2 regions of the Kitasatospora sp. NPDC058032 genome follow, and region 2 is predicted to be linked to the other one. Evidence: riboswitches for the same ligand, from Rfam matches in the RefSeq annotation. Region 2 holds a riboswitch; the other holds the start of a gene.
The links. Region 2 has a riboswitch for glycine ahead of gcvP (aminomethyl-transferring glycine dehydrogenase). Riboswitches for the same ligand answer to the same signal wherever they lie in the genome.
Positions count from the first base shown of each region.

Region 1 (11,985 bases), on a different contig from region 2:
CGCGGCGACCAGGCCGGCGAAGTGCGCCATGTCGACCATCAGCAGCGCGCCGACCTCGTCGGCGATCCGGCGGAACTCGGCGAAGTCGAGCTGGCGCGGGTAGGCGGACCAGCCGGCGATGATCAGCTGCGGGCGGTGCTCCTTGGCGAGGCGCTCGACCTCGGCCATGTCGACCTGGCTGGTCTTGTCGTCCACGTGGTACGGCACCACGTTGTAGAGCTTGCCGGAGAAGTTGATCTTCATGCCGTGGGTCAGGTGGCCGCCGTGGGCCAGGTTCAGGCCCAGGATGGTGTCGCCCGGCTTGATCAGCGCGAACATCGCGGCGGCGTTGGCCTGCGCGCCGGAGTGCGGCTGGACGTTGGCGTGCTCGGCGCCGAACAGCGCCTTGATGCGGTCGATCGCGATCTGCTCGACCACGTCGACGTGCTCGCAGCCGCCGTAGTAGCGGCGACCGGGGTAGCCCTCGGCGTACTTGTTGGTCAGCACCGAGCCCTGGGCCTCCATGACCGCCACCGGGGCGAAGTTCTCGGAGGCGATCATCTCCAGGGTGGTCTGCTGGCGGTGCAGCTCGGCGTCGACCGCGGCGGCGATCTCCGGGTCGAGGGCGTGCAGGGACTGGTTCAGAACCGTCATGGTGGGGTCTTCCCGGGAGGAGGCGGGGCAGAGGGGGGCCGGCAGCGGGGCGGCCGTGGTGCGACGGCCGCCCCGGCGGTGGCTCAGGCCGAGGGGTTGGTGAGCGCGGTGTACTCGTCGGCGGTCAGCAGCTTGCCGGTCGACTCGATGCGGACCTTGAACAGCCAGCCACCCTCGAACGGCTCGCTGTTGACCAGGCTGTTGTCGTCGGAGACGGCCTCGTTGACCTCGGTGACCTCGCCGGTCACCGGCGAGAACAGGTCGCTGACCGACTTGGTCGACTCCAGCTCGCCACAGGTCTCGCCGGCGGTCACGGTGTCGCCGACCTCGGGGAGCTGCACGTACACGATGTCGCCGAGGGCGTCGGCGGCGTGCTTGGTGATGCCGATCGTGGCGACCTCACCGGCCTCGGAGGTGGTCAGCCACTCGTGCTCGTCGGTGTACTGCAGGTGCTGGGGGTTGCTCATGGCGTCATTCTCCAGGATGGGAAGCGGGTACGACGAAGCGGCCCGGCGCGCGGACCTGCCTCGCGTGGGAAACAGCGGGAAACCGGTGGGGGAGGGGCGTCAGCGGGCGCGCTTGTAGAACGGCAGCGCCACGACCTGGACCGGCTCGTGCTTGCCGCGCACGTCCACCGCGACGGTGGTGCCGGGGGCGGCGTGGGCCGCGTCCACGTAGGCCATCGCGATCGGCTTCTCCAGCGTGGGGGAGGGCGCGCCGGAGGTGATCCGGCCGATCGCCTCGCCGTCGGTGGAGACCACGGTGTACTCGGCGCGCGGCACGCGCTTGCCCTCGGAGACCAGGCCGACCAGCACCCGCGGCGCCTTGGCCTCGGCCTCGGCGGCGGCCCGCTCCAGGGCCTTGCGGCCGACGAAGGCGCCCTCGTTGGTGGTCTTGTCGAAGCGGACGACCCGGCCCAGGCCCGCGTCGAACGGGGTCAGGTCGGTGGACAGCTCGTGGCCGTACAGCGGCATGCCGGCCTCCAGGCGCAGCGTGTCGCGGCAGGACAGGCCGCAGGGGATCAGACCGCGCCCGGTGCCGGCCTCGGTCAGCGCCTGCCAGATGTGCTCGGCGTCGCCCGGGTTGCAGAAGATCTCGAAGCCGTCCTCGCCGGTGTAGCCGGTGCGGGCGAGCAGCACGTCACGGCCGGCCACCTGGGCCGGGAGGATCGCGTAGTACTTCAGGCCGGGCAGGTCGGCCTCGGTGGTGTCGGCCAGGATCCCGGTGGACTCCGGGCCCTGCACGGCGATCAGCGCGTAGGCGTCGCGGTCGTCGGAGACGACGGCGTTGAAGCCCTTGGCACGGGCGATCAGCTCGTCCAGCACCAGCTGGGCGTTGGAGGCGTTGGCGACGACCAGGAAGGCGTCCTCGCGCAGGCGGTAGACGATCAGGTCGTCCAGGATGCCGCCGTCCTCGGCGCAGATCATGGTGTAGCGGGCGCGCAGCACGCCGAGCGCGGAGACGAAGCCGACCAGGGCGTGGTCCAGCATCTCGCCGGCCTGCGGGCCGGTGACGGTGATCTCGCCCATGTGGGAGAGGTCGAACAGGCCGGCCTTGGTGCGGACGGCGAGGTGCTCCTCGCGCTCGCTGCCGTAGCGCAGCGGCATGTCCCAGCCGGCGAAGTCGGTCATGGTGGCGCCGAGGGCGCGGTGCAGCGCGTCGAGCGCGGTGAGGCGGAGGGACGACATGGCCAGGAACTCCTCGGTCGGGGCACTCAGGGGTGCGCGCGCCGGGACCGGCCCTGTCTCGGGGGCGGCGGACCCTGCGCGCGGGCATGCGGCGGCTGGGTCTCCCCATCTGTCGTCGTACCTGAGAGCTTCACCGTCCACTGCCCTGTAGGGGAACAGCATGGCGGCTTGCACCGTGGGTGGGCGGACGGCAGGGCCGTACGCCGCTTTCCAGATGTGCCTAACCCGTGCGGTAGGGGTGCCTGAGAGATTCCGGGGAGGACTTGCTCCTTCGGCGCCGGCTGTGCCGCCTGGACGGGGCACTCCGGACTCTCCCGCGCGGGTTCGAGCGGCCGGTATGGAGTTGGCGGGGCCTGGGTGGATGCCACCGCAGACGCGCACATCATGGCACGTCCGCCGGGACAAGGGGAGAGGGGGTTGCGTCACGTCGGGCCTGGCGGCCCGGGGCGGGGTGCCGAAACGCTAGGCTGCGGGCATCGGCGAGCAGAGGACGGTACGGCGGCGCATGGGGTACCCGGTGGAGCAGCAGGGGTGGGACGGGGCCGAGTCGGCGCCGCCGGGAGGCGCGTGGCCGGCCAACGAGCTGGAGCAGGTGCTCACCGCCGCGCTCGGCGACCCCGGTGCGACCCCGCGGGTGATCGAGGTGCTGGCGCGCAGCCAGGTGTGGATCCCGCTGCCGTCGGGCGGCGGCCCGCAGGGGCAGTCGCTGGACCTGCCGACGATCGAACTGGCCGGCGACCCCTATGTCCCGGTGTTCTCCTCGCAGGAGGTGTTCGTCCAGCAGGCGCCCGGGATGGCGTTCGCGGTCGCCCCGGTGTGGGAGTTCGCCCGCGGTCTGCCGCTGGGCGTGGGCATCGCCGTCAACCCCGAGGCGGCGGTGGGCATCCCGGTGCCGCCGGAGGGCGTGGCGGAGCTGCGCCGCGGGCCGCGCGAGGACCGCTGGGCCGACGCTCCGGACGCCGTGCAGGCTCCGGGCGGCGGCCGGGTGGCGCTGCGCGAGCCGGTGCCGGGGGAGGACCCGGAGGCGTTCCTGGCCGCCTGCCGCGCGGAACTCGCGGCGCTGCCGGGAGTGCTGACCGCCCGGCGGGCGCTGGCGAGCGTCGAGGGCGAGCCGACCGTGATGTTCGTGGGCGTCCAGCTGGATCCGGGGGCCCCCGCCGACCCGGCTGCGGTGAACGAGGGATTGGGCCGCGCACTGGGAACCGCACCGCTTCCCGGAGGCGTCCACCTCGTACTGCTCGACCTCGCGGACGATCCGGTGGTCGACTGGTTGGTGAACCGGGTCGCGCCCTTCTACGTGCGGGGCTGACCCGGCCCCGGCCGTCCGTCCGGCAGCCGTCGGACGGGGTGCGGGCGGGGAGGCGGTGCGGACCCTGGCACGGTGGCGTGGCGGCGGTCGGTGGCCGCCCCATAGGGTGCGTGCTGACGGCCGCCGGGCCGCCGGTGACGGACGAGGAACGAAGAAGCGCAGCGAGGTGGGCGCATGAGTGCGGGATCGGTAGCTGGCGGTGCACCGGGGCCCTGGGGCCAGGCGCCCACCGGACGCCCGGATCCGGGCGCGCTGGAGCGCGCGCTGCGCGAGGTGGCGCCGGAGCGCTACGAGGCCTACGAGACGATGCTGCACGCGCTCGCCGAGGGCCGGGTCTGGATGCTGCTCTGGCACGGCACGCCGGGCAGCGCGGACGCCCAGTACGGGAACATGGAGATCAGCGGCCACGGCTACGCGCCGGCCGTCACCTCGCCCGAGCAGCTGGCGGCGTCCGGCTGGGCGCGGGCGCACGAGGTGATCTCCGGCCGGGAGATCGCGGCCTCGCTGTACCGGACCCGGTGGGGCCTGTGGCTGAACCCGCACGCCCCGGGCGGCGGGGTGGGCGTGCCGTGGGCGGACCTGCGCCGGGTCGCCGCGGGCCTGGACCGGCTGCCGGCCGGGCCGCTGAAGCTGAGCGAGCCGCAGGTGCCGGCGCAGCAGTTCTTCGCGCTGCTGGAGCGCCAGGCGGTCGAGGTGCGCGCGGTGAGGGCGCTGCGCCGGGCCTGGGTGCGGCCGTCGGTGGGCGAACCGTACCTGGCGATCGGCCTGGACCTGTACGAGAGTTCGCCGCCCACGGTGGAGGCGGTGCGGGCGCTGATGCAGCGGGCGATCGCGGTCGCGCCGGAGGGGCTGGCGGTCTCGACGGTCGCGATGGCGGACGAGTACGACCCGGTGGCGCTGTGGATGCGGGCCAACGCGCGCCCGTTCTACGACCGGGAGGCGGCCGGGCACGGCCGGCCGGCGACGGGGCCGTACCCGCCGGTGCCGCCGCCGTACACCGCGCAGCAGGGGCCGGCCCAGGGGCACGGCTTCGGCTACGGCACGCATCCGCCGGCGCAGGGCTGGCCGGGGCAGCAGCCGCCGCAGCAGCCGTGGCCCGGCTACCCCGGTCGCTAGGGCCTCTCTTTCGGATCACGCCGGGCGGTCGCCGCCGGAGCACGCACCTCGCCGGCTTGTCGTCGGTCGCCGATGCTCCGCATGGACTCCCTCCTCCGTGCCGCCGATGCACGCACTCCAACGACGCCCGCTTGTCCGACGTGATCCGAAAGAGAGGCCCTAGGCCCTCTCCGCCTTCTCCCGGACCGTCCCGGGCGCGCTCAACACCCGTCCCTGAGGCCGGCTTGACACAGTGTCAGGCCGGTCTCGGTGCTTTTCCGGACGTTCCCGGTGAAGTGGGTGGCAGACATCTTGACATGGCTGTTACAGCTGTGTGAAGAGGGCTATGCCGAAGATCGGGGAGGTGCATGCGCACAGATCACAGTTGGGCATCTGTCGGTTGGCAGGGCTGGCGCAAGCCAGTTCGGATGGCAGAGAGTTCTGCAACAGCCCACAGCGCGTGGTTGGCGTCCCACAAAGGCGAACGCGCTGGCGGACCGCATGATCCACGTGACGCCCATCCCGCGTGGCAGCAGCACTGAGCACGTCGTACCGCTGGGGAAGCACCCCACCCGTACTCCCGCACCTCCGCACCCAAGCACGTCCGCACCAGCCGAGCCGCCGATCCCGGCGTCCGGCACCCGTGGGCCGGCCACCGTCGGCGAGGGGACCGAACTGACCATGACCGCACCCATCAAGACCGCCGGCAACGCACCGGAGGCAGACGCCGCCGCGAGCCCGGCCAAGAAGATCGAGGGCCGCTCGCTCGGCCGGATCGCCTGGACCCGCTTCAAGCGGGACAAGGCCGCCGTCGCCGGCGGTGTCGTGGTGATCCTGCTGATCCTGCTCGCCGTGCTCGCCAAGCCGATCGAGTCGATCTTCGGCCTGGACCCCGACGCCCTCAACCAGGACCTGCTGGACGCCGACCTCGGTGGCCTCCCGCTGGGTGACTGGGGCGGCATGAGCTGGGACCACCCCCTCGGCGTCGACCCGCTGCAGGGCCGTGACCTGCTGACCCGTGTGATCGAGGGCTCCTGGGTCTCCCTGCTGGTCGCCTTCGGGGCGACCGTGCTGTCCAACACCATCGGCACCGTGCTCGGCGTCATGGCCGGCTACTACGGCGGCTGGGTGGACGCCGCGATCAGCCGGGTGATGGACGTCTTCCTCGCCTTCCCGCTGCTGCTCTTCGCCATCGCGATCTCCACCTCGCTGCAGGGCGGCGCGTTCGGTCTGCACGGCCTGCCGCTGCACATCGTGGTGCTGGTCTTCGTGATCGGCTTCTTCAACTGGCCCTACATCGGCCGCATCGTGCGCGCACAGACCCTCTCGCTGCGCGAGCGCGAGTTCGTCCACGCGGCCCGCAGTCTGGGCGCCCGGGGCCCGTTCATCCTGTTCAAGGAGCTGCTGCCCAACCTGGTCGGCCAGATCCTGGTCTACGCGACCCTGCTGATCCCGACCAACATCCTCTTCGAGGCCGGTCTGAGCTTCCTCGGCGTCGGCATCCAGCCTCCGCAGGCCTCCTGGGGCGGGATGCTCCAGGACGCGATCCGGTACTACCAGGTGGACCCCCAGTACATGGTGGTCCCCGGTCTGGCGATCTTCATCACCGTGCTCGCCTTCAACCTGCTCGGCGACGGGCTGCGTGACGCCCTCGATCCCAAGAGCAACTGACCACACGTCAGGATCCCTCGTTCAGCCATCACTTCCTCAAGGGGTTGATCTCACCCATGCGTAGGTCCCGCACCGTCGCGCTGACCGCCATGGCCGCCGCCGCGGTCCTGGTCGTCACCGGCTGCTCGTCGAGCAAGAAGAGCGACGACACCAAGTCCACCTCCGCCGCCACCGGCACCGAGGCCGCCGGCGGCTCCGGGGCCAACGCGGCCACCAAGAACATCGTCAACGCCTCGGACAAGAAGGGCGGGACGGTCACCTTCGAGATGAAGGGCACCCCGGACTCGCTCGACCCGGGCAACACGTACTACGCCTACATCTACAACTTCTCGCGTCTGTACGGGCGTCCGCTCACCACCTTCCAGCCGGGCGCCGGCGAGGCGGGCAACAAGCTCGTCCCGGACCTCGCCGAGTCGCTCGGCCAGGTCAGCGCGGACGGCCTCACCTGGACGTACAAGCTGCGCAAGGGCCTGAAGTTCGACGACGGCACCCCGATCACCTCGAAGGACGTCAAGTACGCCGTCGAGCGCTCCAACTTCGCGCCGGACGTGGCCTCCAACGGTCCGACGTACTTCAAGGAGCTGCTGGTCGACAACGAGACGCCGTACGCGGGTCCGTACAAGGACAAGACCGGCGACCTCAAGTCGATCGAGACGCCCGACGACACCACGATCGTCTTCCACCTGAAGCACGCCTTCGCCGACTTCGACTACCTGGTCAGCGCCCCGCAGACGGTCCCGGTCCCGCAGGCCAAGGACACCGGCGCCGACTACGTCAAGAAGATCGTCTCCTCGGGCTCCTTCAAGTTCGAGTCCTACGAGGACGGCAAGCAGGCCGTCCTGGTCCCGAACACCAACTGGGACCAGAGCACCGACCCGATCCGGAAGCAGCTGCCGGACAAGATCGTGCTCAAGATGAACATCGACCAGGCCACCATCGACAAGGACCTGCTGGCCGGCAACGCCCAGGTCGACCTGGTGGGCGGCGGCGTCGACCCGCAGACCCAGGCGCAGATCCTGCAGAACCCGAAGCTCAAGGCGAGCACCGACAACGCCTACGGCGGCCGCCTGGTCTACATGGCGATCAACACCGACGTCGCGCCGTTCGACAACATCGAGTGCCGCAAGGCCGTGCAGTACGCGGTCGACAAGGTCTCCGTGCAGACCTCGCTCGGCGGCCCGATCCGCGGCCAGGTCGCCAACACCGTGCTCCCGCCGGACATCCCGGGCCACCAGGACTTCAACGTCTGGGAGACCAAGGACAACAAGGGCGACGAGGCCAAGGCCAAGGAGGCCCTGAAGGCCTGCGGCAAGGACGGTGGCTTCAGCACCGTGCTGTCCGCCCGCACCGAGCGCGCCACCGAGGTCGCCGCCGCGACCTCGATCCAGGCCGCGCTGAAGAAGGTCGGCATCAGCGCCGAGATCCAGCAGTACCCGCAGGGCAAGTACCTGGCCGACAGCGCGGGCGCCCCGGCGTTCGCCAAGGAGCACAACATCGGCCTGATGATGATGCAGTGGGGCGCCGACTGGCCGACCGGCTACGGCTTCCTGCAGCAGATCGTCGACGGCCGCGCGATCAAGGCCTCCGGCAACAGCAACCTGGCCTCGCTGAACGACGCCGCGGTCAACAAGCTGCTCGACGACGCCGCGACCAACCCGGACAAGGCGGCCCGCGAGAAGATCTACGGCGACATCGACAAGAAGGTCATGGACCAGGCGGTCTACGTCCCGCTGACCTACTTCAAGGTCTTCCTGTACCGCCCGGACAACGCCACCAACCTCGCGTCCACGCCGGCCTTCTCGGGTGAGTACGACTACCTGAACATCGGCACCACCAAGTAAGAGCCTGGCTCCGCATCCCTGAAGGCAGGTGAAGGCAGCGGCGCCCGCCGCCGTCCGGAGGATCCCGGACGGCGGCGGGCGGCCGGAGCCGACCAACTGTGTTTGCCTACATCATCCGCAGGATCTTCGCGGCCGTGCTGCTGCTGCTGGTCGTCAGCGCCGTCACCTTCGCGATCTTCTTCCTGCTCCCGCGTCTCGCCGGCGAGACGGTCGACCAGCTGGCCACCCAGTACATCGGGAAGAACCCCTCGCCCGAGGCGGTCCAGGCGGTCAAGCAGAACCTCGGCCTCGACCAGCCGCTGTACACGCAGTACTGGAACTTCCTCAAGGCGCTGGTCACCGGAGCCGAGTACACCTTCGGTCCGGAACCGGCCACCTGCCACGTGCCCTGCTTCGGCTACTCCTTCAAGAACCACCTCGAGGTCTGGCCCGAGCTGTCCAAGCGGATCCCGGTCACCCTCTCGCTGGCCATCGGCGCCGCGGTGCTCTGGCTGGTCTCCGGCGTCGCCACCGGCGTCGTCTCCGCGCTCAAGCCGCGCTCGATCTTCGACCGGATCTCGATGGGCATCGCGCTCGCCGGCGTCTCGCTGCCGGTCTTCTTCACCGGCGCGCTGCTGCTCACCGTGTTCAGCTACGAGTGGCCGATCCTCGACAACCTCGAGTACACCAACTTCACCGACAACCCGCTGATGTGGGCCCGCAACCTGATCCTCCCGTGGATCTCGCTGGCCTTCCTCTACTCCGCGCTCTACGCCCGGCTCACCCGCGCCGGAATGCTGGAGACCATGAGCGAGGACTACATCCGCACCGCCCGGGCCAAGGGCCTGGTCGAGTCCAAGGTCGTCACCCGGCACGGGCTGCGCGCCGCGCTCACCCCGATCGTCACCATCTTCGGCATGGACCTCGGCCTGCTGCTCGGCGGCGCGCTGATCACCGAGCAGGTCTTCTCGCTCCAGGGCGTCGGCCAGTTCGCCGTCCAGGCGATCACCGACAACGACCTGCCGAAGATCCTCGGCGTCACCCTGCTGGCCGCCTTCTTCATCGTCCTCTGCAACCTCGTGGTTGACCTCCTGTACGCCGCTGTCGACCCCCGGGTGAGGCTGTCGTGACCGAGCTCCAGAAGACCCCGGCCCGCGCGGCCGCCCCGGGCGGCGAGGAGGCCTTCCTCTCGGTGCGGGACCTGCGGATCCACTTCGACACCGACGACGGCCTGGTCCGCTCCGTCGACGGGGTGAGCTTCGACCTCGCCAAGGGCCGTACCCTCGGCATCGTCGGCGAGTCCGGCTCCGGCAAGTCCGTCACCTCGCTGGGCATCATGGGCCTGCACCGCTCCAAGCGGGCCCGGATCACCGGCGAGATCCGGCTCGACGGCGAGGACCTCATCGCGGCCGGACCCGACCGGGTCCGCGAACTGCGCGGCAAGAAGATGGCGATGATCTTCCAGGACCCGCTCACCGCGATGCACCCCTACTACACGGTGGGGCAGCAGATCGTCGAGGCCTACCGGGTGCACCACCCGCAGGCGAGCAAGCGGCAGGCCCGCGCCCGGGCCGTCGAGATGCTCGACCGGGTCGGCATCCCGCAGCCCGACCGCCGGGTCGACGACTACCCGCACCAGTTCTCCGGCGGCATGCGCCAGCGCGCCATGATCGCCATGGCGCTGGTCAACGACCCGTCGCTGCTGATCGCCGACGAGCCCACCACCGCCCTGGACGTCACCGTCCAGGCGCAGATCCTGGACCTCATCCGGGACCTCCAGGAGGAGTTCGGCTCGGCCGTCATCATCATCACCCACGACCTCGGGGTGGTCGCCGAGCTGGCCGACGACATCCTCGTCATGTACGGCGGCAGGTGCGTCGAGCGCGGCCCGGCCGAGACCCTCTTCGACGCGCCCGAACACCCCTACACCTGGGGCCTGCTGGGCTCGATGCCGCGCCTGGACCGCGAGCTGCAGGACCGCCTCGTCCCGGTCAAGGGCACCCCGCCCAGCCTGATCAACGTGCCGTCCGGCTGCGCCTTCCACCCGCGCTGCCCCTACGCGGAGCTGACCGGCGGGCGCTCCACCGAGGAGACCCCGAAGCTCACCGAGGTCGCGCCCGGACACCACGCCGCCTGTCACCTCGCGCTCGCCGAGCGGCACCGCATCTTCGCCGAAGAGATCGCGCCCCGGCTGTGAGCCCGGCCTCGTACCACCTTTCTGGAGAGAACCGATGACGGACACTCAGGCGGCGAGCATCCCCTCGCAGACGCCCGCCCCGGACCGGCGGCCGCTGCTCGAGGTGACCGGGCTGACCCGGCACTTCCCGATCCACAGCGGCCTGCTGCGGCGTCAGACCGGCGCCGTCCGGGCGGTCGACGGCATCGACTTCACCGTCCACGCCGGTGAGACCCTGGGCGTCGTCGGCGAGTCCGGCTGCGGCAAGTCGACGATGGGCCGGCTGGTCACCCGGCTCGACGAGCCCACCGGCGGCACGGTCGAGTTCGAGGGCGTCGACATCACCCACCTGGGCGTCGGGGCGATGCGGCCGCTGCGCCGCGACATCCAGATGATCTTCCAGGACCCGTACTCCTCGCTGAACCCCCGGCACACCGTCGGCACCATCGTCGGCGCGCCGTTCAAGCTGCAGAACGCCGCGCCCGAGGGCGGGATCAAGAAGGCCGTCCAGGAACTGCTGGAGCTGTGCGGGCTCAGCCCCGAGCACTACAACCGCTACCCGCACGAGTTCTCCGGCGGGCAGCGCCAGCGCATCGGCATCGCCCGGGCGCTCGCCCTGCGGCCCAAGATGATCGTCGCGGACGAGCCGGTCTCCGCCCTGGACGTCTCCATCCAGGCCCAGGTGGTCAACCTGCTCGACGACCTCCAGCGGGAGCTCGGGCTGACCTACCTGATCATCGCGCACGACCTCTCGGTGGTCCGGCACGTCTCCGACCGGGTCGCGGTGATGTACCTCGGCAAGATCGTCGAGATCGCCGACCGGGACTCGCTCTACCGCAGCCCGAGGCACCCCTACACCACCGCGCTGATGTCCGCCGTGCCGGTGCCCGACCCGCGCCGCCGGCAGCGCGCCGGGCGGGAGCGGATCCTACTCAAGGGCGACGTGCCCTCGCCGATCAACCCGCCCAGCGGCTGCCGCTTCCGCACCCGCTGCTGGAAGGCCCAGGAGATCTGCGCGAGCCAGGAGCCGCCGCTCACCGCGGCGACGGCGGGGCACCAGGTGGCCTGTCACTTCCCCGAGGGCGGCGAGGGGAACAGCTAGTACAGCCCCGAGGGCGGCGAGGGGAACGGCTGGCACAGCCCCGAGGGCGGCGAGGGGAACGGCTGGCACGGCCCCGAGGGCGGCGAGGGGAACGGCTGGCACAGCCCCGAGGGTGCCTCCGGGGACAAGGCGCCCGCCTCCGCGTGACCGTCCGATCGGAGGGGAGGCTCGGCCGGGTCACACTGGTGCGGTGACCTCGCAGATCTTCCCCTCCGACGTGCAGCAGTCGCTGGACCTCGTCGGCATCTTCGTCTTCGCCCTCTCCGGCGGGCTGCTCGCCGTCCGCAGGAACATGGACATCTTCGGCATCTGTGTGCTCGCCGAGGTCACCGCGCTCGGCGGCGGCGTCATGCGCGACCTCGTCATCGGGGCCACCCCGGTCGCCGCCTTCACCAATCTGGGCTACTTCGTCGATCCGCTGATCGCCGCCGTGGTCGTCTTCTTCCTGCACCCCGAGGTCGAACGGATCAACCGCGCCGTGCAGACCCTCG
Region 1 covers NZ_JBHVRK010000040.1:2,247-14,231, forward strand. Annotated here, with positions in the region: gene glyA (serine hydroxymethyltransferase) at 1-633, opposite strand, end outside; gene gcvH (glycine cleavage system protein GcvH) at 717-1,100, opposite strand; gene gcvT (glycine cleavage system aminomethyltransferase GcvT) at 1,200-2,321, opposite strand; glycine riboswitch at 2,542-2,648, opposite strand; gene ACFVUH_RS35110 (enhanced serine sensitivity protein SseB) at 2,827-3,630, shown strand; gene ACFVUH_RS35115 (enhanced serine sensitivity protein SseB C-terminal domain-containing protein) at 3,805-4,746, shown strand; gene ACFVUH_RS35120 (ABC transporter permease) at 5,407-6,396, shown strand; gene ACFVUH_RS35125 (ABC transporter substrate-binding protein) at 6,453-8,237, shown strand; gene ACFVUH_RS35130 (ABC transporter permease) at 8,336-9,346, shown strand; gene ACFVUH_RS35135 (ABC transporter ATP-binding protein) at 9,343-10,413, shown strand; gene ACFVUH_RS35140 (ABC transporter ATP-binding protein) at 10,448-11,494, shown strand; gene ACFVUH_RS35145 (trimeric intracellular cation channel family protein) at 11,685-11,985, shown strand, end outside.
Region 1: linked by a shared signal. The riboswitch ahead of gcvT (glycine cleavage system aminomethyltransferase GcvT) and the one ahead of gcvP (aminomethyl-transferring glycine dehydrogenase) in region 2 are both predicted to bind glycine.

Region 2 (11,985 bases):
CCGGCCGGAAGGCCGAAGTGCCGTAAGCGGTGCGGCTGTTTTGCCAAAATGCCTCCACCTACCCACACTAGGGGCACGAAAAACCACTCTCCTGGGTGACGCGGTCTGTTCGGCCCGGCGTGGCGATCGTTGACGGGCCATGGGGGACTGCCTACCGTCAGGAGGGGCTGCCCGGGTGTCCGACGCCCGCGGTCTGGGTTGCCCGCAGCACGAGTGGACGGAGGTAGGCATGACCGGCACTGGCGATGAAGTGGCCACGGGAGGCCTGTGCGCCGTGCACCTGCCGCGCACCACCCGAACGGTGACCGAACTGCCCCGGACGGCGGAGCTGCCGCGGGTGGGACGGTTCCCGGCGGTACAGCCCGGCCAGCCGGCTCTGGAGCGGTTCTCGCCGACGTCCGAGCTGATCGGCTACCGGGGCCCGACCGCCTGCGCGGCGGCCGGGATCACCTACCGCCAGCTGGACTACTGGGCCCGCACCGGTCTGCTGGAGCCCAGCGTCCGCTCGGTGTACCCGGCGAGCAGCCAGCGGCTCTACGGCTTCCGCGACATCCTGCTGCTGAAGATCGTCAAACGGCTGCTGGACGCCGGCGTCTCGCTGCAGAACATCCGGGTGGCGGTCGCCCATCTGCAGGCCGCCGAGATCGCCGACCTGGCCGGGCTGACGCTGATGTGCGACGGCGCGACGGTGTACGAGTGCACGACGCCCCAGCAGGTGGTCGACCTGATGAAGGGCGGCCAGGGGGTCTTCGGGATCGCGGTCGGAGCGGTCTGGCGGGAGCTGGAGCTGACCCTGGTGCGGCTGCACGGGGAGCGCACCGACACCGGCGAGACGGTGGTCGGCCAGGATCCGGCGGACGAGCTGGCGCAGCGGCGCAACCGGGCTGTCTAGGACACGCCCCAAGGACTTCGAGGGACGCCGTGGGCCCGGACGGGGAACCGTCCGGGCCCACGGCGTCGTCGTGCCCGGTGAGCCGGGACGAGGGAGGGCATGTGCGGCGGTTCGGTGACGGGATCCCCGGTCTGGTGGCGCGCAGGGCGGTGCGGCTCGGTCTGCGGCTGCGCCGGCGGCCGGTGCAGCGGCGGCTGTTCCAGCTGGTGACGCTCGGCTGCTCGCTGGCGCTCGCGCCGAGCGCCTGGCTGTGGCTCGCCGCGGGGGACCGGGTCGGCACGGTGGCGAGCGCGCCCCCGGCGCCGGTGGCGGTGGTGTTCGGCGCCGGGCTGTTCGACGGCAAGCCCTCGCCGTACCTTGCGCACCGGCTCGACGCGGCGGTGGAGCTGTACGGCACGGGGAAGGTCCAGGCGATCCTGGTGACCGGTGACAACGGCCGGACGAGCTACGACGAGACCGACGCGATGCGCGGGTACCTGATCGAGCACGGGGTGCCGGAGGTGCGGGTGGTCGGCGACTACGCGGGGTTCGACACCTGGGACTCCTGCACCCGGGCGCACCGGATCTTCGGGGTGGACCGGGCGGTGCTGGTCAGCCAGGACTTCCACGTCCGGCGGGCGCTGGCGCTGTGCGAGGCGGCGGGCATCGAGTCCTACGCGGTGGGGGTGCCGGAGGTACGGGACGCGACCTGGCTGTACGGCGGGTTCCGGGAGATCCCGGGGGCCGGGAAGGCGGCGCTGAACGCCTGGCTGCGGCCGGACCCGCTGTTCCTCGGCCCGCGCGAGCCGGGCATACCGCAGGCGCTGGCGGACGTGGGGCCGGAGCAGTCGGCGCGCTGAGCGGGCGGCCGGGTTCGGCGGCGTTGTCGCACCCGTGGGGCATGATCGGCGGGTGCGGTCACTGCCGAGCATCATCCACCTCGACATGGACGCCTTCTTCGCGTCGGTGGAGCAGGCGGCCAAGCCGAGCCTGCGCGGCAAGCCGGTGATCGTCGGCGGACTGGGCGGGCGCGGGGTGGTGTCGACCGCCTCCTACGAGGCGCGGCGGTTCGGGGTGCACTCGGCGATGCCGATGGCGCAGGCGCGTCGGCTCTGCCCGAACGCGGCCTTCCTGGCCGGCCGTTTCGAGGCGTACCGGCAGGTGAGCGAGCTGGTGATGGCGCTGCTGCGGGAGCTGTCGCCGCTGGTGCAGCCGCTGAGCCTGGACGAGGCCTTCGTCGACCTGGAGGCCGGTCCGTACGGCCCGGTGCTGGCCGAGGCGGAGCACGGGACGGGGGAGCGGCTGGTGCTGGCGCTGGCGGAGGACCTGCGGGCGGACATCGAGCGGCGCACCGGGCTGACCGCCTCGGTCGGGGCGGCGGGCTCGAAGCTGATGGCCAAGATCGCCTCCGAGCAGGCCAAGCCGGACGGGCTGGTGCTGATCGAGCCGGGGCAGGAGCGGGCGGTGCTGGGGCCGATGCCGGTGCGGGCGCTGCCGGGGATCGGCCCGGCCACCGAGCAGGTGCTGCGCCGGGCGGGGCTGAACACGGTGGCCGAGCTCGCCGAGGCGGGGGAACCGGAGCTGGTGCAACTGCTGGGCAGGGCGCACGGGGCCGGTGTCCACCAGATGTCGACAGGCCTGGACGACCGGCCGGTGGTGGCGGACCAGGACGCCAAGTCGGTTTCGGTGGAGGACACCTTCGAGGTGGACCTGGCGGACCGGGACCGGGTGCTGCGCGAGGTGGAGGCGCTGGCGCTGCGCTGTGTGCGGCGGCTGCGCGGGGCGGGGCGCTCGGGTCGCACGGTGGTGCTGAAGGTCCGGCGTTTCGACTTCTCCACGCTGACCCGCTCGGAGACGCTGCGCGGTCCGACGGACGAGGAGGCGGTGATCGTCGAGACCGCCCGGCGGCTGGCCGCGCAGGTGGACATCACGGGCGGGGTGCGGCTGTTGGGCGTGGGGGTGGCGCAGCTGGCCGACTACACCCAGGAGGACCTGTTCGCGCAGGCCGTCCGGGAGGAGACCGAGGCCGCCGGGGCCGGGGCCGAGGAGGAGCCGGAGGCGGTCGAGGAGGAGGCCGTGGCGGTGCGGCGCTGGCTGCCGGGGCAGGACGTCCACCACGCGGAGCTCGGGCCGGGGTGGGTGCAGGGCAGCGGGGTGGGGCGGGTGACGGTGCGCTTCGAGACGCCGTGGAGCGGGCCGGGGCGGGTGCGGACCTTCGTGATCGAGGATCCCGCGCTGGAGCCGGCCCGGCCGCTGCCGCTGCGCGAGGGATGGCCGGGCGCGACGGAGGAGCGGGAGGACGACGCTTAGGCGCGAAGCGGCCCCACCCGGCGGGGGGCCGGGTGGGGCCGCGTGCGTTCCGGGCCTCGGACGGTCGCGATGCCCTCGGCGACCGTCCGGGTCCGGTCCCCGCGCCCTGTCCCTGGGCGCGGGGCCGGACGCCTCGTCAGGCGTCGGTCTTCACCGGCTCCCGGCCGGAGGTCAGGTCCGCCGCCGGGCTGCCGGTGGTCACGCTGGTGACCGGCTTGACGGAGCGGATGAGGAACGGGACGGCGCCGGCCACGGCGCAGACCACGGCGGCGGTCCAGAAGGCGTGCCGGTAGGCGTCCAGGGTGGGAAGCGAGACCGGGATCGGCAGCTTCATGGTGTCGCCGGTGAGGACGGCGGCCATGACGGCGGTGCCGATCGCGCCGCCGACGGTGCGCAGCACGGCGTTCATGCCGTTGGCGATGCCGCTCTGCTCGGCCGGGACGGCGCCGTTGATGTAGGCGGGCATCGCCGAGAAGGCGAGGCCGATACCGAGGCCGAAGATCGCCGAGGAGAGGTAGATGTCGCCCTCGTGGCTGTGCCGCAGGGCCAGGTAGGCCATCGAGACGGCGCCGAGGACGCCGCCGAGGACCAGCGGCAGGCGCGGGCCGCGGCGGGCGATCAGCAGTGCGCCGAGCGGGGCGGCGACCATCGAGCCGAGGGCGGAGGGCAGCAGCATCACGCCGGCGTGCAGCACGGTGGCGGTGAAGCCGTAGTGGGCGAGCTTCTCCGGGGTCTGGGCGAAGTTGCTGATGACCATGAAGGAGCCGTACATGCCGAAGCCGATCAGCAGGCCGGCCAGGTTGGTGAAGGCGACGGCGGGGCGCGACATCATCTTCATGTCGACCAGCGGGTGCGCGACCTTGACCTCGATGACGCCCCAGATCAGGGCGACCACGGCGGCGACGGCGAACAGGCCGAGGGTCTTGGTGGAGGTCCAGCCCCAGTGGTTGCCCTGGCTGACGGCGACCAGCAGGGCGGAGAGCCAGCCGGCGAGGGCGATCGCGCCGAGCGGGTCGGCGCCGCCGTCCTTGTCGGTGACCGGGTCGGTGGGCACCCGCAGCGCGACCAGGGCGACCGCGATCAGGCCGAAGACCAGGCCCATCCAGAAGATCGACTTGTAGCTCCAGTGCTCCAGCAGCAGGCCGGTGGCGACCAGGCCGAGGCCGCTGCCGACGCCCATCGAGGCGCTGATGGCGGCGACGCCGCCGGTGACCTTCTGCTTGGGCAGTTCGTCGCGGACGATGCTGATGGCGAGCGGCAGCACGCCACCGCCGGCGCCCTGCAGCACGCGGGCGACGACCAGCCAGGTGAAGGAGTGGGTGGAGACCGCGAGGGCGGAGCCCGCGACCAGGCCGCCGAGCGAGATCAGCAGCATCGGCTTGCGGCCGCGCAGGTCGCCGAAGCGGCCCAGCAGGGGGGTCAGCACGGCGGCCGACAGCAGGTTGGCCGTCATCAGCCAGGTGATGCTGGAGCCGGAGACGCTCAGTTCCTTGGCGAGCGAGGGCAGGATCGGGACGACCGCGGTCTGCACCACGCTGAACGACAGCATCGCCAGGATGAGGGCCGGCAGGACCCGGGCGCTGCTCTGCTTCTCGGCCGCGGTGGTGGGCTGTGGTGCCTCACTCACGGTTGCTTCCTCCCGTACATAGTGAATGAACTGAAGTAACCATGCAGGGGGATACTTCAGTGTGTCAAATATTCATTGGTTAAGCCTTGGTAAAAAGGAAGGACCCCGGCCGGGGGCGGCCGGGGTCCTGCGGTACGGCGGAGCGGGAGTCCGCCGTCAGACGAGCGGGCGGTCCGGAGCGGGCCGGGCCGGGGCCGGCGCGGCGGGCGGCGGCGAGGTCGGGAAGGCCGGCGTGGCCGCGGCGTTGTCGTGGACCTCGACCTGCTCGCGCCGCAGCTCCTCGCGGACGACCTCCTCGGTGCTGTACCGCTCGACCACCAGCCGGACCCGTTCGACCGGCGCCAGGTACTTGCGGACCACCGGACGCTCCTCGCGCAGGGTGACCTCCTCCACCGCCTCGGCGATCTCCTTCTCGTCGAGCGCGGCCCGCTCGGCCTCGCCGACCGGCACCCGTTCGACCCGGACCCGCTCGCGGACCACCGGGATCCGGCGCTCCACCTGCTCGCTGGTCACGTACTTGCGCAGCTTCGCGGTGCCGATCACGTGCCACTCGGTGGTGACGTCCAGGCGCTCCTCGCGGCAGGTGATCTCCAGCGGGCCGGTGGGGGAGGAGGCGGACGGGCCGGTCTCGGGCCGCCGCGCGGGGCGCGGCTGCGGCTCGGTGGCGGGGTGGGGCGCGGTGGGCGCGGCCGGGGGAGCGGCGAAGGTCCGCACCCGGGTCTCGGGCGTGGCGTCGGCCGGCTTGTCGAGATCGGCCGCCCGGTGGAAGGTGAGCTGCTTGGCCGGGCGCGAGGCGTCGGTGCCGCCGGCCGCTCCCGTCCCGTTGGTGGCGGCCGTCGCGTTCGGGGCCCCCGTCCCGTTCGGGACGGGCGGGCTCGCGGGCGCGGCGGTGGGGCCGGTGCCCGCGGTGGTGCCGAAGTCGAGGTCGGCCGGCTTCTCCGACGGGCCCTCGCCCGGCGCCGATGGCCGGCCCTCCGCCGGGGTGTCCAGCCCGTAGTAGCGGTAGAGCTGGAGCTCCTGGGCGGGCGACAGGTGCTGGCCCACGCCGAAGTCCGGTGACTCCTTCACCAGGGACTTGTCGTACGGCACCCGCAGCTCGTCGCCGGAGAACTCGCTCGTGGTCAGGGGGACGAAGGCGTCGCGGCCGAAGATGCCGGTCCGGACGGCGGCCCACTCGGGGCGGCCGGTGGAGTCGTCCAGGTACACCTCGTCGATGGTGCCGATCTTGTCCCCGTTGCGGTCCACCGCCTTGTGGCCGATGAGGTCCCGGGGGTCGATGTCGGTCTGCACTCTTTTCCTCCAGTGCGGTGAGCTCGCGGAAACGCCCGCAGGACAGCGCCACTTCACACCAAAAGCCATCAAACGGGCGCGCGCGAGCGGGATGCGGCCGGACGGGCCCGGGGCTGCGCCGACCGGGGCACGGCCGCTGACAGCGGTGAAGTCGCCGAAGGACCTGACGCACCCGTGATCGCGGTGCCTCCCGCTGGTACCCTGGGCGCGACCGCCGAGCCCGCTCGGGAGAGTCCTCGACAGCGGAAGCCGCTGGTCGTGGCGCCGAAGGAGCAACTCCTCCCCGGAATCTCTCAGGCATCCGTACCGTGCGGGATAGGTCACTCTGGAAAGCAGGGCAGGATCGCGGGCGAGGGAGCCGGCGGACCCCACCCTCACCGACGGTGCAAGCCGGCGGGGCGTCCCACGGCGCTCCGCGCGGGCGAAGCTCTCAGGTCCCGATGACAGAGGGGGAGGCCTGTCGGGTTCGTCCGACCGGGCCGCTCCGCTGTTGTCCGCAGCGGCGGGGCGCCGGGCGTGCGCACCCCCGCCGGTCCGTGACCAGGAGGCCTCGACCACCATGAACGCCCAGCCGAACTCGGGACGCCCCACGACCCCCGCGACCCTCACCGAGCTCGAACAGGCCAGCCCCTTCGAGAACCGCCACATCGGCCCCGACGCCGCCGCGCAGGAGAAGATGCTGGCCCAGGTCGGGTACGCCTCGCTGGACGAGCTGGCCACCGCCGCCGTCCCCGAGGCCATCCGCTCGATCACCGCGCTCGACCTGCCCGCCGGGCGCAGCGAGGCCCAGGTCCTCGCCGAGCTGCGCGAGCTGGCCGGCCGCAACACCGTGCTCACGTCGATGATCGGCCTGGGCTACTACGGCACCTTCACCCCGCCGGTGATCCTGCGCAACGTCATGGAGAACCCGGCCTGGTACACCGCGTACACGCCGTACCAGCCGGAGATCTCGCAGGGCCGCCTGGAGGCGCTGCTCAACTTCCAGACCCTGGTCTCCGACCTGACCGGCCTGCCCACCTCCGGCTCCTCCCTGCTGGACGAGGGCACCGCGGCCGCCGAGGCGATGGCCCTGGCCCGCCGCGTCACCAAGGTCAAGGGCGGTGTCTTCCTGGTCGACGCCGAGACCCTGCCGCAGACCGTCGCGGTGATCAACACCCGCGCCGTGCCGACCGGCGTCGAGGTGGTCGTCGCCGACCTGTCCGAGGGCATCCCGGCCGAGATCGCCGAGCGCGGCGTCTTCGGCGTGCTGCTCCAGTACCCCGGCGCCAGCGGCGTGGTCCGCGACCTCGCCCCGCTGATCGAGCAGGCCCACGGCCTGGGCGCGATCGTCGCCGTCGCCGCCGACCTGCTCGCCCTCACCCTGCTGAAGTCGCCGGCCGAGCTCGGCGCCGACATCGCCTGCGGCACCTCCCAGCGCTTCGGCGTGCCGATGGGCTTCGGCGGCCCGCACGCCGGCTACCTCGCGGTGCGCGCCGAGTACGCCCGCTCGCTGCCCGGCCGCCTGGTCGGTGTCTCGGTCGACGCCGACGGCAACCGCGCCTACCGGCTGGCCCTGCAGACCCGCGAGCAGCACATCCGCCGCGAGAAGGCCACCAGCAACATCTGCACCGCCCAGGTGCTGCTCGCCGTGATGGCCTCGATGTACGCCGTCTACCACGGCCCGGACGGCCTGGCCGACATCGCCCGCCGCACCCACCGCTACGCCGCCGCACTCGCCGAGGGCCTGCGGGCCGGCGGCGTCGAGCTGCTGCACGGCGAGTTCTTCGACACCGTCACCGCGGTCGTCCCCGGCCGCGCCGCGGAGATCGCCGCCGCCGCCCGCGCCAACGGCATCAACGTCTTCCAGGACGGCGCGGACCGGATCTCGGTCTCCACCGACGAGACCACCACCCGCGAGCACCTGGCGGGCGTCTGGGCCGCGTTCGGCGTCGAGGGCGTCGAGGTCGCGGAGGGCGCCGACGCGCTGCCCGCCGCGCTGCTGCGCGAGGACGAGTACCTCACCCACCCGGTCTTCCACAGCCACCGCTCGGAGACCGCCATGCTGCGCTACCTGCGCCGCCTGTCGGACCGGGACTACGCGCTGGACCGCGGCATGATCCCGCTGGGCTCCTGCACCATGAAGCTCAACGCGACCACCGAGATGGAGTCGGTGACCTGGCCGGAGTTCGGCCAGCTGCACCCCTTCGCCCCGGTCGACCAGGCCGAGGGCTTCCTCACCCTGATCCGCGGTCTGGAGCGGCAGCTGGTCGAGGTGACCGGCTACGACGCCGTCTCCATCCAGCCGAACGCCGGTTCCCAGGGCGAGCTGGCCGGCCTGCTGGCCGTGCGCGCCTACCACCACGCCAACGGCGACACCCAGCGCGACGTCTGCCTCATCCCGTCCTCCGCGCACGGCACCAACGCCGCCTCCGCGGTGATGGCCGGCATGCGCGTGGTCGTGGTCAAGACCCTGGTCGACGGCGACGTCGACGTCGAGGACCTGAAGGCCAAGATCGAGCAGCACCGCGACAGCCTCGCCGTGCTGATGGTCACCTACCCGTCCACCCACGGCGTGTACGAGACCCAGATCACCGAGATCTGCGGCCTGGTGCACGAGGCCGGCGGCCAGGTGTACGTCGACGGCGCCAACCTGAACGCGCTGGTCGGCCTGGCCAAGCCGGGCAAGTTCGGCGCGGACGTCTCGCACCTGAACCTGCACAAGACCTTCTGCATCCCGCACGGCGGCGGCGGCCCGGGCGTCGGCCCGGTGGCGGTGCGCGAGCACCTCGCGCCGTACCTGCCCAACCACCCGCTCCAGGCGGAGGCCGGTCCGGCCACCGGTGTCGGCCCGATCTCGGCCGCCCCGTGGGGCTCGGCGGGCATCCTGCCGATCTCCTGGTCGTACGTCCGGCTGATGGGCGGCGAGGGCCTCAAGCGCGCCACCCAGGTCGCGGTGCTGAACGCCAACTACATCGCCAAGCGGCTGGCCCCGCACTTCCCGGTGCTCTACACCGGCCCCGGCGGCCTGGTGGCGCACGAGTGCATCATCGACCTGCGCCCGCTCACCAAGGACACCGGCGTGACGGTGGACGACATCGCCAAGCGCCTGATCGACTACGGCTTCCACGCGCCGACCATGTCGTTCCCGGTGGCCGGCACGCTGATGATCGAGCCGACCGAGTCCGAGGACCTCTACGAGATCGACCGCTTCTGCGACGCGATGATCGAGATCCGGGCCGAGATCGACAAGGTCGGTTCGGGCGAGTGGGCGGCGGAGGACAACCCGCTGCACAACGCCCCGCACACCGCGGCCGAGCTGGCCGGCGACTGGGCGCACGGCTACACCCGTCAGGAGGCGGTCTTCCCGGCCGGCGTGAACCCGGCGGACAAGTACTGGCCCCCGGTCAGCCGCATCGACGGCGCGTACGGCGACCGCAACCTGGTCTGCTCCTGCCCGCCGCTGGACGAGTACGGCGTCTGACGCGCAGGGCGTCCGGCGCCGGACCGGCGCACGGCACACGGCAGGGCCCCGGCGGATCCGTCCGCCGGGGCCCTGCCCGTCGCGCTCGTTCCCCCGTGGCGTCCCGGCGGCTCAGACCGCGCTCGCGGCCGGACGGCGCGGGGCGATCACCCGGCCGTCGGGCAGCAGCTCACCGGTGTCCTCGAACAGCAGGACGCCGTTGCAGAGCAGGCTCCACCCCTGCTCCGGGTGACAGGCCACCGGGACGGCGGCCTCGCGGTCCTCGGACTCGGCCGACGGGCACTCAGGACGGTGCTGGCACATACGCGTACCCTCGCTTCGCTCTGCGATCCTCCCCGTGACGCGGTGTCGCCGGTGGCCGGCGGGCGTCGCCGCGGTGGTCGGATTCTGTCCGGGCGCCGGGCCAGGTGTGGACCGGCGCTCATGTGGGTAGGACAGGAGGTCCTTCCACGCTGGTTCCCAGTGTCGGCATCCGGGGGCGCGAGCGCAGCGATTTCGTGACATGCGCCACAACCCCCGGGCAGAGATCACCCGTTCAGGTGGTCGGGGGTCGTCGGCGGCACCGGACGGGCCATCCGGCGGACGACCCGGAAGGGCCATGCCGGATGACCCGTCCGGATCGGCCGTCCGAGTGACGGTGGGTCGGGCGACGGTTCGCAGGACGGGTCGGGCGGGGGTTCCGCGGGCCGGCCCTCAGTGCGCCCCGGAGGCGAGCCGGGCGGAGTCCGTCGCGCCGAGCAGCAGCGGACGGGGGTCGATCGTGGTCCGGGCGACCGGCGTGCGGGCCAGCAGCGGCAGCAGCTCGACGGCCGGGTGGGCGCGGTGCGCGGTGACGCCCATCGGTGCCGGGGCCAGCGGGATCAGCAGGTCGGTGCCGGGGGCGCCGTCCGGGCTGTGCAGCCACAGGGCCGTCGCGTACTGACCGGGGAAGGTCAGCAGCCGCGGCTGGCAGCGGAACCGGGCGGACTGGGCGAGCTGCCAGGCCTCGCGCAGCGCCCGGAGCGTGGAGTCCAGGTACGGACCGGCGGTGAAGTGGGAGAAGGTGTGGCCCTCCGCCCCCTGCACCACTTCGGCGGCGGCGGCCACCTCGGTGCCGTCCTTGATGAGGAAGCGCCACCCCGTCCGCCGGGCGGCGGCGAGTTCGGCCCGCGGCCCCTCCAGGACGTGGACGGCGAGCGGGTGCGCGGGGAGGAGCGGCCCGGTCGGATGACGCAGCGCGGCGGCGGCGGGTTGGCGCAGCGCGGTCTCCGAGTCGAGCGCGGCGAGAACCGCGCGCAGGGCACTGGGCGGGGGCTGGGGGGTCTGCAGAGTCATGGCAAGGTCGCCTCTCCGTGCGAGATCGGCGTGCGAGTGCGGCATACCGGCATGGCTGGTGCGTCGGCGGTGACGGGACCTGGGCCTTGTCCGGTTGGGCAGGATCGCGGTGCCGGCGCGGCCGTTGTCGCCGGATCTCGCGGCGATGGGCGGCCGGGCCGTGGCGCAGTGCGAATTCTACTCGAACAGGTGCGCAGGGTGACCTGTTTATCACAGGCGGTGGCACCGGGCAAGTCGGCAGATGCGCTGAAACAGCATCAGTTTCCTTGCAATGCAAGCCAATCGAAGCTTTCGGGTATCGATCTTCGGGGTGGGCATGATGCTTGCACGGTCGGGGGCCGGCCGGCTCTTGAGGAGGAGACCATGGGCGAGAAGGTCGTGGCGACCCGGGCGGACCTTTCGGACCGGCAGATGTACCGGCGCAAGCTCCAGTCCTGCCTGGACGCGCTCGGCCGGATGCTGCGCGAGGACCGCTTCGACCGCCCCAAGGGCGTCCTGGGCGTGGAGATCGAGCTCAACCTCGCCGACGAGCAGGGCCTGCCGTTGCTGAACAACGCCCAGGTGCTCACCTCGATCGGCTCCGCCGACTTCCAGACCGAGCTCGGCCGCTTCAACATCGAGGTCAACATCGCGCCGCACCGGCTCTTCGGGCACGTCTTCGAGGAGCTGCGCGAGGAGCTCGACACCGGGCTGAAGTACGCCGACCGGCGGGCCGCCGAGGCCGGTGCGCGGATCGTGATGGTGGGCATCCTGCCGACCCTGGAGCTCGACCACACCGGGCTCGACGCGATGTCCCACAACCAGCGCTACAGCCTGCTCAGCGACCAGATCCTGGCCGCCCGCGGCGAGGACATCACGCTGGACATCGAGGGCGTCGAACACCTCCAGCTGGAGTCGATCACCATGGTGGCCGAGGCCGCCGCGACCTCGCTCCAGCTGCACCTCCAGGTGACGCCGCAGCGGTTCTCCTCGGTGTGGAACGCCGCCCAGGCGATCTGCGGGCCGCAGCTCGCGCTCGGCGCCAACTCGCCGTTCCTGTTCGGGCGGGAGCTGTGGCGGGAGACCCGGCCGGTGCTCTTCCAGCAGGCCTGTGACACCCGTTCGGCGGAGCTC
Region 2 covers NZ_JBHVRK010000014.1:228,087-240,071, reverse strand. Annotated here, with positions in the region: gene ACFVUH_RS23185 (MerR family transcriptional regulator) at 230-892, shown strand; gene ACFVUH_RS23180 (vancomycin high temperature exclusion protein) at 1,027-1,731, shown strand; gene ACFVUH_RS23175 (DNA polymerase IV) at 1,784-3,181, shown strand; gene ACFVUH_RS23170 (MFS transporter) at 3,318-4,808, opposite strand; gene ACFVUH_RS23165 (DUF2382 domain-containing protein) at 4,965-6,098, opposite strand; glycine riboswitch at 6,314-6,417, shown strand; gene gcvP (aminomethyl-transferring glycine dehydrogenase) at 6,658-9,558, shown strand; gene ACFVUH_RS23155 (DUF5999 family protein) at 9,670-9,861, opposite strand; gene ACFVUH_RS23150 (hypothetical protein) at 10,252-10,872, opposite strand; gene ACFVUH_RS23145 (glutamate--cysteine ligase) at 11,236-11,985, shown strand, end outside.